Regions from separate parts of the Sulfitobacter sp. PR48 genome, predicted to be linked through region 3. Evidence: riboswitches for the same ligand, from Rfam matches in the RefSeq annotation. Region 3 holds a riboswitch; each other region holds the start of a gene.
What was found. Region 3 has a riboswitch for cobalamin ahead of PVW51_RS01840 (CbtB domain-containing protein). Riboswitches for the same ligand answer to the same signal wherever they lie in the genome.
Positions count from the first base shown of each region.

Region 1 (4,206 bases), on a different contig from region 3:
GCGCGTTCAGATAGACGGCTCCGGCGCCCTGACGCGCGCCCAGCTGGTTGGCATAGGAAAAGCTGTCTTCCAGCAGTTTCATCACCGGGATCACCCCGGACGACTGGTTCTCGATCCCTTTGATCGGCGCACCATGTTCGCGCAGGTTGGTCAGCAGCAGGGCCACGCCGCCGCCGCGCTTGGACAATTGCAGGGCCGAATTGATGCCCCGCCCGATGCTTTCCATGTTGTCTTCCAGACGCAGCAGGAAACAGGAAATCAGCTCGCCCCTTTGCGCCTTGCCCGCGTTCAGGAAGGTCGGCGTTGCGGGCTGGAACCGGCCTGCGATGATCTCGTTCATCAGGCGCATCGCGTCGTCTTCACTGCCGCGCGCCAGCGTCAGGGCGACCATCACCACGCGGTCTTCGAAGCGTTCGAGATAGCGTTTCCCGTCCAGTGTTTTCAGCGTGTAGCTGGTGTAGTATTTGAACGCGCCCAGGAAGGTCGGAAAACGGAACTTCAGGGCAAAGGCTGCCGCCCAGATCCGGTGCAGGAAACCGCGGTCATATTGCTTCAGCACGGCCTCTTCGTAAAAGCCTTCGCTGACCAGATAGTCCAGCTTTTCATCCAGCGAATGAAAGAACACCGTGTTCTGGTTCACATGCTGCAGGAAGTACTGCCGCGCCGCCATGCGGTCGGCGTCGAAACGGATATGCCCCTGATCGTCATAGAGGTTCAGCATCGCGTTCAGCGCGTGGTAGTCGAGCCCCTGCCATTCGGCAGGCACCGCTGCGGCCGGGGCGCTGTCGGTCAGTTCGCGGTCAAGAGTTGCGTTTTCCAAAATCTGTCCAATCCATCCAGGACACGGGCGACATCACCGTCGGTCCCCGCGAGTTCAAAGCGATACAGCACCGGCACGGCGCATTTTCTGGCGATCACATCGCCCGCCAGCGCATAGGTCGCGCCGAAGTTCCGGTTGCCCGAGGCGATGACCCCGCGCAACAGCGCACGGTTGCGCGCAATGTTGAGAAAGCGGATCACCGGTTTGGGAACCGCGCCACGCCCCTGCCCGTCCGCAAAGGTTGGTGTGACCAGCACAAAGGGCGCGTCGGGAGCGGGCAGCGGCGCTTCGGGGTCCGGCGGAATACGCGCCGCCGCCAGACCGGTCCGGCCCACGAAACGATGCGTGTTCTGCGACCGGGACGAGAAATAGACCAGCCCGCCCATTGCCGCGCCCTCAGATCATCGCGCTGATCTTGTCGGGGCGGAATCCGGCCCAGTGATCATCGCCTGCCACCACGACGGGGGCCTGCCGATAGCCCAGACCCTGCACCAGTGCCATTGCCGCGGCATCCTCGGTCAGGTCGATCAGCTGAAAATCAATGCCGCGCATCTCAAGCGCGCGGGTGGTTGCGGTGCATTGCACGCAGGCCGGTTTGGAATAGACTGTAATGGTCATTTGCCCTGTCCTCACTATGGTGTTGGCACGAAAGGAAGGGCACGGGATCGGGCGCCAGTGGCACCGGAACACGCGCCCCGGCCCTCCGCCGCGGTCGTCATCTATGGTGCTCCGGCAGGTCTCCTGACTCGCAGCTCGGGTGTCGCGGCCCCCTTCCCGGTGCGGCATGCACCAGTGGTAACGGGACGTGACTCGCTGCTTACAGTTGCGGGGGCAGTGCCGGATTTTCACCAGCTTCCCTTTTCACCGGCAAGACGAGTCGCCGGCACCAAAGCAACTGCATATTGGGTGAACTTGAGGCAAACTGTCAATATATAGATGTCGGCCTTTTTACCTTCCCCTTCCGGGAAAATGCGTTGCTGTCTTTTCCAAGAGTGTTTTGGTCGCAAATAAATCTTCATAAAACATGCGTCCGGCCTATCATCACAGGACAAGGTGCGGGCTTCGGTCCGAGAATTGGGAAGCCGGCGAAAATCCGGCACTGCCCCCGCAACGGTAAGATCGTAATGCGGCGCATCAACGGCCACTGGGCAGGAGGAGCCCGGGAAGGCGTTGCGCCTCGGGCCCTCACGGGCTGCGATCAAGTCCGGAAACCAGCCTTGGTGAAGTTGTTCAACCGCGGGTGGCGGTCTTGGCACTGAATTGGCGCGCGGCACCTCCCAGAGGCTGCGGCCCATCGGTGTCTTGTGCTGTCATCTGCCCAAATCGATCCGCGGGGCGCGGCAGGAGACCAGAAAGATGACCCACCCACTCAGCGACCTGCTGGCACGGCGCCGCGCCGGCCATGCGCTGGAACAACCCTTCTACACCGATCCCGACGTCTTTCGCGCGGATATGGAAACGATTTTCTACCGCGACTGGCTGTTCGCCGTCCCTGCCTGCGAACTGACCAAAGCGGGCAGCTATGTCACCCATCAGGTCGGCAGCTACGGCGTGGTCATCGTGCGCGGTTCCGATGGCGTGATCCGCGCCTTTCACAATTCCTGCCGCCATCGCGGTTCGGTCATCTGCAACAAGGCAAAGGGCGTGTCGCCCAACCTGGTCTGCCCCTATCACCAATGGACATACAGTCTGGACGGAAAGCTGTTGTGGGCCCGCGAAATGGGGCCTGATTTCGATCCGTCACAGCATGGGTTGAAACCGGTCCATTGCCGGGATCTGCAGGGGCTGATCTATATCTGCCTTGCCGATGAAGCGCCCGATTTCGAGGCCTTCGCCGCCCTCGCGCAGCCCTATCTTGCGGTGCATGACCTGAGCGACGCCAAGGTCGCGCATGAGACAAGCATCATCGAAGACGGCAACTGGAAGCTGGTCTGGGAAAACAACCGCGAATGTTACCATTGCGGGGGCAACCATCCGGGCCTGTGCCGGTCCTTTACCGATGATCCGACCGTCACCGGCATCGAGGAAGGGGAGACACCGCCGCATCTTCAGGCCCATTTCGACCGGCTGGAAGATCAGGGCTATCCCTCGCAATTCCGCATGGCCGAGGACATGCAATACCGCCTTGCGCGGATGCCGCTTCTGCCGGGTGCCAAGAGCTTTACGATGGACCTGAAACCGGCGGTGACAAAGTTTCTCGGGCGGGTCCGGGACGACACCGCCGGCACTTTGCTGAAATACCATTACCCCACCACCTGGAACCATTTCCTGCCGGATCATTCCATCGTCTTTCGCGTCACACCGCTGACGGCGACGACAACGCAAGTCACGACCAAATGGCTGGTCCACAAGGATGCCGTGGAAGGTGTGGATTACGATCTCCAGCGCCTGACCGAGGTCTGGATCGCCACCAATGACGAGGACCGCCGGGTGGTGGAAGACAACCAGCGCGGCATCAATTCACCCGCCTATGAGCCCGGTCCCTATTCGCCCATCCACGAGACCGGCGTGATCGGTTTTGTCGACTGGTATTGCAACACGATGTCGCGGCGGCTGACCCCGACCCAGATGGCGGCGGAGTAACACGATGAAAGATATCGCCCATCCGTCCAATATCTTCTGGCAGGACGATGAACCGCTGGAATGCGTGTCGGTCATCCCCGAACTGGCCAATACCGCCACATTCACCTTTCGCGCGCCCTCGGGGGCGCTGTTCGACTTCAAGCCGGGTCAGTTCCTGACGCTGGAACTGCCGGTGCCCGGTGGCACCGTGCACCGGACCTATACGATTTCCTCCTCGCCCTCGCGGCCGCGGTCGATCTCGATCACCGTCAAGGCGCAGGCCGACAGCATCGGCACACGCTGGATGCTGGATCACCTGGAACCCGGCATGCGGCTGAAGGTGACGGGACCGGCGGGCTGGTTCACCCATACCGATTTCCCGTCAGACAAATACCTGTTCATCTCGGCCGGGTCCGGCATCACGCCGATGATGTCGATGACCACCTGGATGTTCGATCTGGGCACCGAGCCTGACATCGTCTTTGTGAACTGCGCGCGCCGCCCGTCCGAGATCATCTTTCGCCAGCGGCTGGAGCACATGGCCAGCCGGGTGCCGGGCATCGACCTGCACTGGATCGTCAAGGCGGCCGACCGGTTTGCGCCCTGGACCGGCTATCGCGGCCAGATCAACCAGCTGATGCTGGGCCTCATGGCCCCCGATTATCTGGAGCGCGAAGTCTTTTGCTGTGGGCCCGAGCCCTTCATGCAGACCGTGCGCGAGGCGCTTCAGGGTCTTGGCTATGACATGGATCGCTACCACCAGGAGAATTTCCAGGCCCCCACCCCGAACGAGGCCGAGGCCCCCGCGCTGGACGACATCGTGC
Region 1 is NZ_JARAMM010000004.1:243,504-247,709, reverse strand. Features, by position in the region: gene nrdE (class 1b ribonucleoside-diphosphate reductase subunit alpha) at 1-721, opposite strand, end outside; gene nrdI (class Ib ribonucleoside-diphosphate reductase assembly flavoprotein NrdI) at 790-1,206, opposite strand; gene nrdH (glutaredoxin-like protein NrdH) at 1,217-1,438, opposite strand; cobalamin riboswitch at 1,535-1,726, opposite strand; cobalamin riboswitch at 1,856-2,054, shown strand; gene PVW51_RS07525 (aromatic ring-hydroxylating oxygenase subunit alpha) at 2,177-3,403, shown strand; gene PVW51_RS07520 (hybrid-cluster NAD(P)-dependent oxidoreductase) at 3,408-4,206, shown strand, end outside.
Region 1: another riboswitch for cobalamin. It lies ahead of PVW51_RS07525 (aromatic ring-hydroxylating oxygenase subunit alpha); the one in region 3 lies ahead of PVW51_RS01840 (CbtB domain-containing protein).

Region 2 (4,206 bases), on a different contig from region 3:
CAGTGGTGTGGTCACCTCCTGCCCGCCTGCGCCGCGCCGGGCGACCTCGGCCCCGAAGATCAGGGTCGGCACGTAAAGCGGCAGTACCAGCAGCGACAGCAGCAGCCCGCCGCGTTTGATCCCCACGGTAAGCGCCGCGCCGAAACAGCCGATGACCGACAGCGCCGGTGTCCCCAGCGCCAGCGAAACGACAAGCCAGAGGTAGCCTGGCGGTGCGAGGTTCAGCAGCACGCCCAGCACCGGGGCGGCCAGCACCAGCGGCAGGCCCGTGGTCAGCCAATGGGCCAGCGCCTTGACGCTCAGCGCCCCCTCCAGCGGCAGCGGGGCAGTGAGCAGCAGGTCAAGCGTGCCATCCTCGAAATCCAGCGCCAGCAGGCGGTCCAGCGACAAAAGGCAGGCCAGCAGCGCGCCCAGCCAGAGCACGCCGGGGGCGATGAGTTGCAAGAGCGCCGCCTGCGGGCCGACGCTGAAGGGCACCAGCACCGTCACGATCAGGAAGAAGGCAAGCCCCAGGCCAAAGCCGCCCCCGGCCCGGAGCGCGAGCGTCAGGTCGCGGATCAGAAGCGCCCTCACAGAAAGGCCTCGTCGCTGGCGCCGGCGCGGGTGGCAGCACTGGCGCGGAAGGGGGTGATGTCCAGCACCTGCGCCTCGATCCCCAGGTCGATATGGGTGGCGATCAGCGCCGCGCCGCCCTGTGCCAGATGCGCGCGCAGGGCAGCGGCAAAGAGCGCCACCGCCCCGGTGTCGAGCGAAACGGTGGGTTCGTCCAGCACCCAGAGCGGCCGCCCGGTGACCAGAAGCCGCGCCAGTCCCAGACGGCGTTTCTGCCCTGCCGACAGGGTGCCTGCCAGCCGGTCCGCCAGCCCGTGCAGGTCAAAGGCATCCAGCGCCGGGGTGATGTCGGAAGTGCCAAAGGTCCGCGCCCAGAAGGCCAGGTTCTCGGTCACGCTCAGCATCGCTTTCAGCCCGTCGGCATGGGCGGCATAGGCGACACGGTCCTGCGCGCCCTCGATGCGGCCCGAAAGCGGCGGTTGCAGGCCCGCGATGCTGCGCAACAGGGTAGTCTTGCCCGCGCCGTTCGGCCCGCGCAGGATCAGCGCCTGGCCCGGCACCAGCGCAAGGCTGAGACCGGTCAGAACCGGCACACCGCCACGGGCAAGGGTCAGATCATCGACACGTAACATCATGCCCCCTGCGTAACCCATTGGCGGAGCGCGCAAAAGCGGTCATTTGCGGCGCGGCACCCCGGCGGGGCGGGCGCAACGGCCCGGGCATGTCAGACGGGGATCAGCGCGAGGGCAATGCGGCGGCCTTCGCTCAGCAAGATGTTGTAGGTGCGGCAGGCGGCGGGGGATGCCATCGCCTCCACCCCCATACCGGCCTCCTCCAGCGGGCCGGTCAGGGATTCCGGCAGATGGCCGATCTCGGCGCCGGTCCCGACAAAGAGCACGTCAACCTGCCCCTTGAGCGCCAGAAGCGCGGCGTCGTCCTGCAGCCCGGCCCATGTCTGAATGCCACCGGGTCCGGCAATCACCGGGCCATGGATCACCTGCCCGCCGATGCGGAAAAAGCCGGGGCCATAGCCTTCGACGGGTTTCGCATCCGTAAAGACGATCTCGTTCAAGCGCATGTCACATCCCTTTGCAAAGCGGCAGGACGATCATAGCCGATGCGGCCCTGACGTTATAGGCCAGCGCGGTAAAAAGACGCCCCCTGGCGGGGTGCTTTGCCGCGGGCCCCGCCGGGCGGCGCAGAGAATTTTCCCATGCAGGCTTTACCGAAACGATTCGGGCCGCTAACCAAAGGGTACTTCGGTCCGGACGGTTCGCCGTCTGGTTAATAGGGAACGTGGTTCGGCCCTCCGGCCAAATCCACGACTGCCCCCGCAACTGTAGGCGGAGAGCGAAGCCGGCGCATACCACTGTCACAGCATATGTGATGGGAAGGTCCGGCCAAGCAACGACCCGCGAGTCAGGAGACCTGCCGAGGTGTTCACCCTGTTCGGGCGCGAGGGGCGTCGGGACTGCGGAGCTTCCGCTTGTGGTGTTTTCACCGTCTGCGGGGGGCATCCCTCAAAAGACAATTCAACGTCTGGCGGCCCGTCGGGGCCGCAACCGAGGGTATCTCATGCCTCTTGCATCCGCTCTGGCTTCCGCAGCCGTCGTTCCATTCTTCACCACTGCTGCACTGGCTCAGGATCATTTCGATCTGGGCGAAATCATTGTCTCGGGCGGGCTGACGCCGATCGAGGCCGAGGCACTGGGCCGCGCGGCGCGCGTTGTCACGGCACAACAGATCGAGGAGCGCGGCATCGCCACGGTGCAGGACGCCCTGCGCGCCTTGCCGGGCGTGTCGGTCAACGGGTACGGCAGCAGTTTTACCAGGTCCGCCTGCGCGGCGGCGAGGCAAACCATACGCTGATCCTGATCGACGGGATCGAAGCCTCGGGCGGCGATGGCGAATATATTCTCAGCGGTCTGGAAACCGCCAATATCGAGCGCATCGAGGTGCTGCGCGGGCCGCAATCGGTCTATTACGGTTCCAACGCCTCGGCGGGGGTTATCAATATCATTACCCGCAAAGGCGGGATCGGTGACACCTATTCGGCCACGCTGGAGCTGGGCAATGGGACAACGGCAACCGCATTTCTTTCGCGCCGGATGCGCCGGGTTATGTGGTGGATGATCCGACCCAGTTCGGCACCCGCGACGAACGGACGCTAGGTCGTGTTGACATTCATTGTCACCCACCCGTTTCAGTCCAAAATTGCTCAGTTCCAGGCAAGAGAGCGCAGGAATAGCCAGCTATTTCAAGCTCTCTTAACGCAGAAATGGGCAATTTTGGCGAAACCCCTGCGGGGCGCGGCGGATTTTGCCTCTGCCATCCCGGATGTTCGCTTCCAATGATCACATTGCTGCGCTCACATCAGGGCGCCAGCGGCAAAATCCGCCTCGCGCGGGTGGGCGACAATGAATGTCAACACGACCTAGGGGTCTACGGCGAATATGCGATGCTGGAGGGGCGGCTGACCCATCGGCTGGCCTATGAGAACACCAGATACGAATCGACCTTCAACGGCGGCGCGCCGAAGCTTACCCGGACCCAAGCGCTGAAATACCGGCTGAGTTTCGGCCTGGACGGGCGCAGCGTGGCAGAGGCCGGCCATCTGCTGAACCTGCTGCTTGAGACCGAGAAGGACAGCAGTTCCTCCAATCCGCATTACGGACGCGAATCGACCTCCCTCGCGCTGGAATACCGCGGCAGCTTTGCCGATCTGGCGGCGGAGGGGCGCGCGGTGATCGTGTCACTGCATGACCTGGGGTTGGCGGCGCGGCACTGCACCCGCCTGATCGTCGTCGACAAGGGCGGCATTGCCGCGGACGGCCCACCGCAGGCGGTGCTGACCCCAGCGCTTGTCCGTGACACCTTTGGCGTCAGCGCTTTTCTGGAAGAAACGGCATCGGGGCTTGTCTTTCAGCCGCTGGACATACTGGAATGAGCGGCGTCACCCTTGTGCGGCCCTGGCTGAGCCTTGAGCTTGAGCGCGAGATGCAGGTGCTCAGCTGGGCCATCAACCAGCCCGGTTTCGTGACGGCGCGACGCATCGTCTGGCGCGAGGTGCGCAATGCGGACCTGCCGAAAGAACGCGATGTCGCAGCCTGGCTGGCGCAGGAGCTTGAGGCGCAGAAGATGCAGGATGCCGTGGCCTTCCTGACCTCGCGCGATGTCTCCCGTTTCACCGACCAGAGCGCAAAGGCGGGCCGGTCGCTGATGGATCCGGACAATCCGGCCATGGCTGCCATCCTCAGGGCGCATCCGCACCGCGTTGCCCTGACCCGGCTGGGCCGGGTCGAGGTGTTTCAGATGATCGGCGGGCCGGATACCGGCGGCACCTCCCCCGAGGGGCCACATACGCATGTCTTGCCAAAACTTCTGCGCGCGGGGCGCACCCATTCCGCCAATGCGCCGATCCCCGAAGGCTGGGTGCCCTGTGCGGGCTATCACCCCGAGAGCCCGGTTTCCGGACGGCTGGGAGAGGACAAGGCGTTCAACCGCGCCGCCTTTTACAGGTTTCAGGAAATGTTGCAGGCATGGGGTTCGCAGGAATACCTTTCCGCGAAATCACTCTGCTGGGCAGCGCTTGAACGGGAGCGGGAGCCGGGCAGCATCACCGAGCCTGCGACCCGGATCGGGCGCGCCGGGCTG
Region 2 is NZ_JARAMM010000013.1:53,448-57,653, forward strand. Features, by position in the region: gene ccmB (heme exporter protein CcmB) at 1-573, opposite strand, end outside; gene ccmA (heme ABC exporter ATP-binding protein CcmA) at 570-1,187, opposite strand; gene PVW51_RS17165 (Mth938-like domain-containing protein) at 1,277-1,630, opposite strand; cobalamin riboswitch at 1,796-2,002, shown strand; partial or broken gene PVW51_RS24325 (TonB-dependent receptor) at 2,128-2,723, shown strand; gene PVW51_RS17175 (ABC transporter ATP-binding protein) at 2,903-3,499, shown strand; gene PVW51_RS17180 (DUF6925 family protein) at 3,496-4,206, shown strand, end outside.
Region 2: another riboswitch for cobalamin. It lies ahead of PVW51_RS24325 (TonB-dependent receptor); the one in region 3 lies ahead of PVW51_RS01840 (CbtB domain-containing protein).

Region 3 (4,206 bases):
TTGCCATCGACTGGTGGAAGTCGCGGGGCGAGGATCCGACCCAGAAGCGGGTGATCTTCAGCGATGGTCTGGATGTGGACAAGATACGGGAACTGCACGGAAAATTCGCCGGGAAGGTGAATGTCTCCTTCGGTTGGGGCACATTGCTGACCAATGATTTCAGGGGCCTGGTGAAAGATGATGCGCTGGCCCCTTTCTCGCTGGTGTGCAAGGCCGTGGCGGCCAATGGCAGGCCGACGGTGAAGCTGTCGGACAATCCCAACAAGGCGATGGGCCCGGCCGAAGAGATCGAGCGCTACAAGCGGGTGTTCGGGGTTGGCGCGCAGGACCGCCAGGAGGTTGTGGTCTAGAACGCGCGCAACGGCACCGGCCGATGGCGGCAGAGCACGGGTGTCTACTTTGGCGTGGTCACCTCGCGCCCTGCCGCGTTCATCTGCCGTTCCCGCCAGATGATCAGCAATCCGCCACCTGCCAGCAGCAGCGCGCCGGGGAACAGCTCGGACCAGGGCGCTTCGCCGTAAAACAGCCAGCCCAGGACAAAGGCCAGCGGGATGCCGAAATAGCCGAACGGGGCGAGGTTGCTCTGTTCAGTCATGCGGTAGGCCGTCACCAGCACCAGCACGGCAAATCCGCCGAGCCCGCCCATCGCCACAATCCACAGCAGGTCCGTGCCGTCCTGCATTGGCGTGAAACCGCCCGTGGCCAGCGTCAGCACCAGCGCACCCAGGGTCGCGACGCCGGTGGAATACAGGTTGATCAGGGCTGTTGGCGGGCCGTCGTCCATCATCCGGGCGGTGACGGCGGTCAGCGCATAACAGAGCGCCGCGCCCAGCGGCAGCAGGGCCGCCAGTGAAAAGCTGTCCCGGCCCGGTCCCACGATCATCACCACCCCGGCAAAGCCGACCAGCACCGCGGCCCAGCGCACCAGCCCGACCTTTTCGCCCAGCAGGGGCACGGCAAGTGCGGTGACAAAGACTGCGTTGGAATAGGAGATGGTGGAGGCGGTGGCAAAGGTCAGGATGCCCAGCGACAGGTAAAAGAAATATTGCGCGAAGGTCAGGATCAGCCCGCGCAGCAGGGCCAGTTTCCATTGACGCATGTGCAGGCTGCGCCCTTTGGCGTGCCAGTCCCGGGAGGTCCAGAGGACCAGAAGTGCCGGGATCAGCCCCACCAGGTTGCGGTAGGCCGAAAGTTCGGCGGCGCCGTAGCTGCCGGAGAGGTGTTTGATGATCAGCCCCATGCCATCGAACAACAGGATCGCAAACAGCGAATAGAGAATCGCGAGGGTGGTTCGGCTCACGCGGCGAAGGCTCCTGTCAGAGGGGGAGGGTTGTCCGCCAGTTATGGGCCGCAGGGCAGAGCAGGGCCAGAGGAAATTGAAACGTCATGGTCGGGCGCGGGCAGGCCACCACCCGATCCGGGGCCGGAGTACCGGGGATTGCGCACCGGGGCCGGCATTTCCAGACAGCGCAAGGCGTTGCTGCGGGCAAGCGCATTCGGCGCATGAGTTGTCGTGAATGAGCCTTGCCTTGGCTGGGCCGAAGTGCAACATTGGGCTTGCTTGGTGTTCCCGCAAGCGCCCCTTTGGGTGTGGAACCGAACAGGGAATTCCGTAAGGGCCGCACAGCCTGAAACGGAAGCCGCCCCCGCGACTGTAAGCGGAGAGTCTGTGCCCAACGTGCCACTTGACCATTCGGTCGGGGAAGGCGGGCAAAGGCATCGACCCGTGAGCCAGGAGACCTGCCAGGCGTGAGAAACTTGAAACAGGTCGTCGGGTGTGACGGCAAGGAGAAGACCATGACTACAATGACTGCCAAGTCGCAGACCGCCAGCCGCTTTGTTCCCGCGATCTTTGCCGCCGTTCTGGGCCTTGCCCTGATCACGCTGACCGGGCACGTTCAGGCCGCCGCGTTGCATGATGCCGCGCATGATGTGCGCCATGCCACAGGTTTCCCCTGCCACTGACCCCTATGGGCCATCGGGATCAGGTCTGAGCCGCGTCAAAGCAGGCGGTGACCCGGTTCCCCTGGTGAACAACGCAGCGCGTTCCGGTCATAGACCTTTATCAGCTTGAGGCGCTGCCGATTTTCGGCGGCGTGTTTGTGTTGATTGGTGTCGGTGCCGGCGCGTTGCCATGAAAGCAAGAGGATCTCGTTATGACTTCACGGTTTTTGGTTTCCGCCCTTTTTGCAGGGGCCTTGGCGGGTGCGATCATCGGCCTGCTGCAACTGGTATTTGTGCAGCCTGTGCTGCTGCATGCGGAGCTTTATGAAAGCGGGGAGCTGGTGCATTTCGGCGCAGAGGCGGTCAGCGCCCATCCCGCCTTGCCCGGTTTCGACCTGATGCGCGACGGGTTGAGCGTGATTTTCACCATGCTGACCTATACCGGTTATGCGCTGATCTTGGTTGCGGCCATGAGCTTTGGCGAGGACCGCGGTGCGCGGATCGACGGGCGCTGGGGTATCCTGTGGGGTGTTGCCGGTTTCGTCGCCTTTCATCTGGCCCCCGGATTTACCCTTGCCCCGGAAGTGCCCGGTGTGGCTGCGGCCGATGTGGCCCTGCGGCAGGTCTGGTGGTTTGCGACGGCGATTGCGGCCTGTGTGGCGCTCTGGCTGCTGGCCTTTGGCCAGAACTGGGCGGCCTGGAGTGCGGCGGCGCTGTTGCTGGCCGCACCGCATCTGATCGGCGCGCCGGAGCCCGAGACCTTTACCGGTCCTGTCCCGACCGAGATCGGCGCGCTGTTCGCGGCGCGTGCGCTCGGCGTCGGTCTGGCGGCCTGGGTGTTGCTCGGCTGCTTTGCGGGCTATTTCTGGCAGCGCGAAGGGGAGCATGCCGCCCAGGCGGCGTGAGGGTGTGATGGGCAGAACGCTTGCGCTTTTCGTCATCGGCCTTGTCTTCGGAGGCGGTCTCGGCTTTGCCTTTGCGGCGGGCAACGGGATCACCTTTGACGGGCATGATCATGGGGATGCGGCCCAGCATGGCGGGATGGATCACGGGGGCATGACTGCCGACGGGATGGATCATGCCAAGATGCACGAGACGCCGATTGCGGTCGCGGCGGATGCCGCGCCCGAGGTTCAGATCATGGTCAGCCCGGACCCGATGGCGGGCCATAACCTGCATGTCATGGTCGAGAATTTCGAGTTTTCGCCGCAGAACGCCAGCCTGCCCCATCAACCGGGGCAGGGCCATGCGCATGTCTATGCGAACGGCGTCAAGCTGGCCCGGATCTATGGCCCCTGGATGCATCTGGATGGCCTGCCCAAAGGCCAGGTGGAGATCGAGGTGACGCTGAACAGCAACGATCATCATCCGCTGGAGGTGGAGGGCACGCCGGTAACGGCCCGGGCCGTGGTGGAGGTGGAATGACCGCAACGCTTTATGTCTGCACCACCTGCCGCGCGGGTGAGGTGCTGGAAGAGGATGCCCCCCGGCCCGGCGCGCTGCTGCACAGCGCATTGACCGAAGCGGGGGCACCTGACGCGGTCGAGATCGTCGGGGTGGCCTGTCTGTCCGCCTGTTCGCAAGGGGCGGCGGTGGCGCTGTCGGAGCCGGGCAAATGGACCTATGTATATGGCCGCCTGACCCCGGCGGATGCCCCCGATATCCTGGCCGGTGCCGCCGCCTATGCCGCAAGTGCCGACGGGCTGGTGCCCTGGCGTGAGCGCCCCGTAATTTTCCGCAAGCAGAGCCTTGCGCGTGTTCCCCCCTTTACCCTGCCTTTGGAGGCTGCCGAATGAATGACCTGAGCAAAATTCCCGTGACCGTGATCACCGGGTTTCTGGGCGCTGGCAAAACCACGCTGATCCGCCATCTGATGTCCAATTCGGGCGGGCGGCGGCTGGCTGTTCTGGTGAACGAATTCGGGACCGTGGGGGTGGATGGCGACATCCTGAAATCCTGTGCAATCCCCGATTGCCCGGCAGAGAACATCGTGGAACTGGCCAATGGCTGCATCTGCTGCACGGTGGCCGATGATTTCATCCCCACCATCGAGGCGCTGATGGCGCTGCCCACGCGACCCGATCACATCCTGATCGAAACCTCCGGTCTGGCGCTGCCGAAGCCGCTGCTCAAGGCTTTCGACTGGCCGGCGATCCGTTCGAAGATCACGGTGGACGGGGTGATCGCCCTGGCCGATGCCGAAGCTGTGGCGGCGGGTCGTTTCGCCCCTGACGAGGCGGCGGTGGATGCGCAGAGGCTGGC
Region 3 is NZ_JARAMM010000001.1:383,139-387,344, reverse strand. Features, by position in the region: gene pncB (nicotinate phosphoribosyltransferase) at 1-350, shown strand, start outside; gene PVW51_RS01845 (DMT family transporter) at 395-1,300, opposite strand; cobalamin riboswitch at 1,546-1,762, shown strand; gene PVW51_RS01840 (CbtB domain-containing protein) at 1,807-1,965, shown strand; gene PVW51_RS01835 (CbtA family protein) at 2,157-2,849, shown strand; gene PVW51_RS01830 (hypothetical protein) at 2,857-3,369, shown strand; gene PVW51_RS01825 (DUF1636 family protein) at 3,366-3,740, shown strand; gene cobW (cobalamin biosynthesis protein CobW) at 3,737-4,206, shown strand, end outside.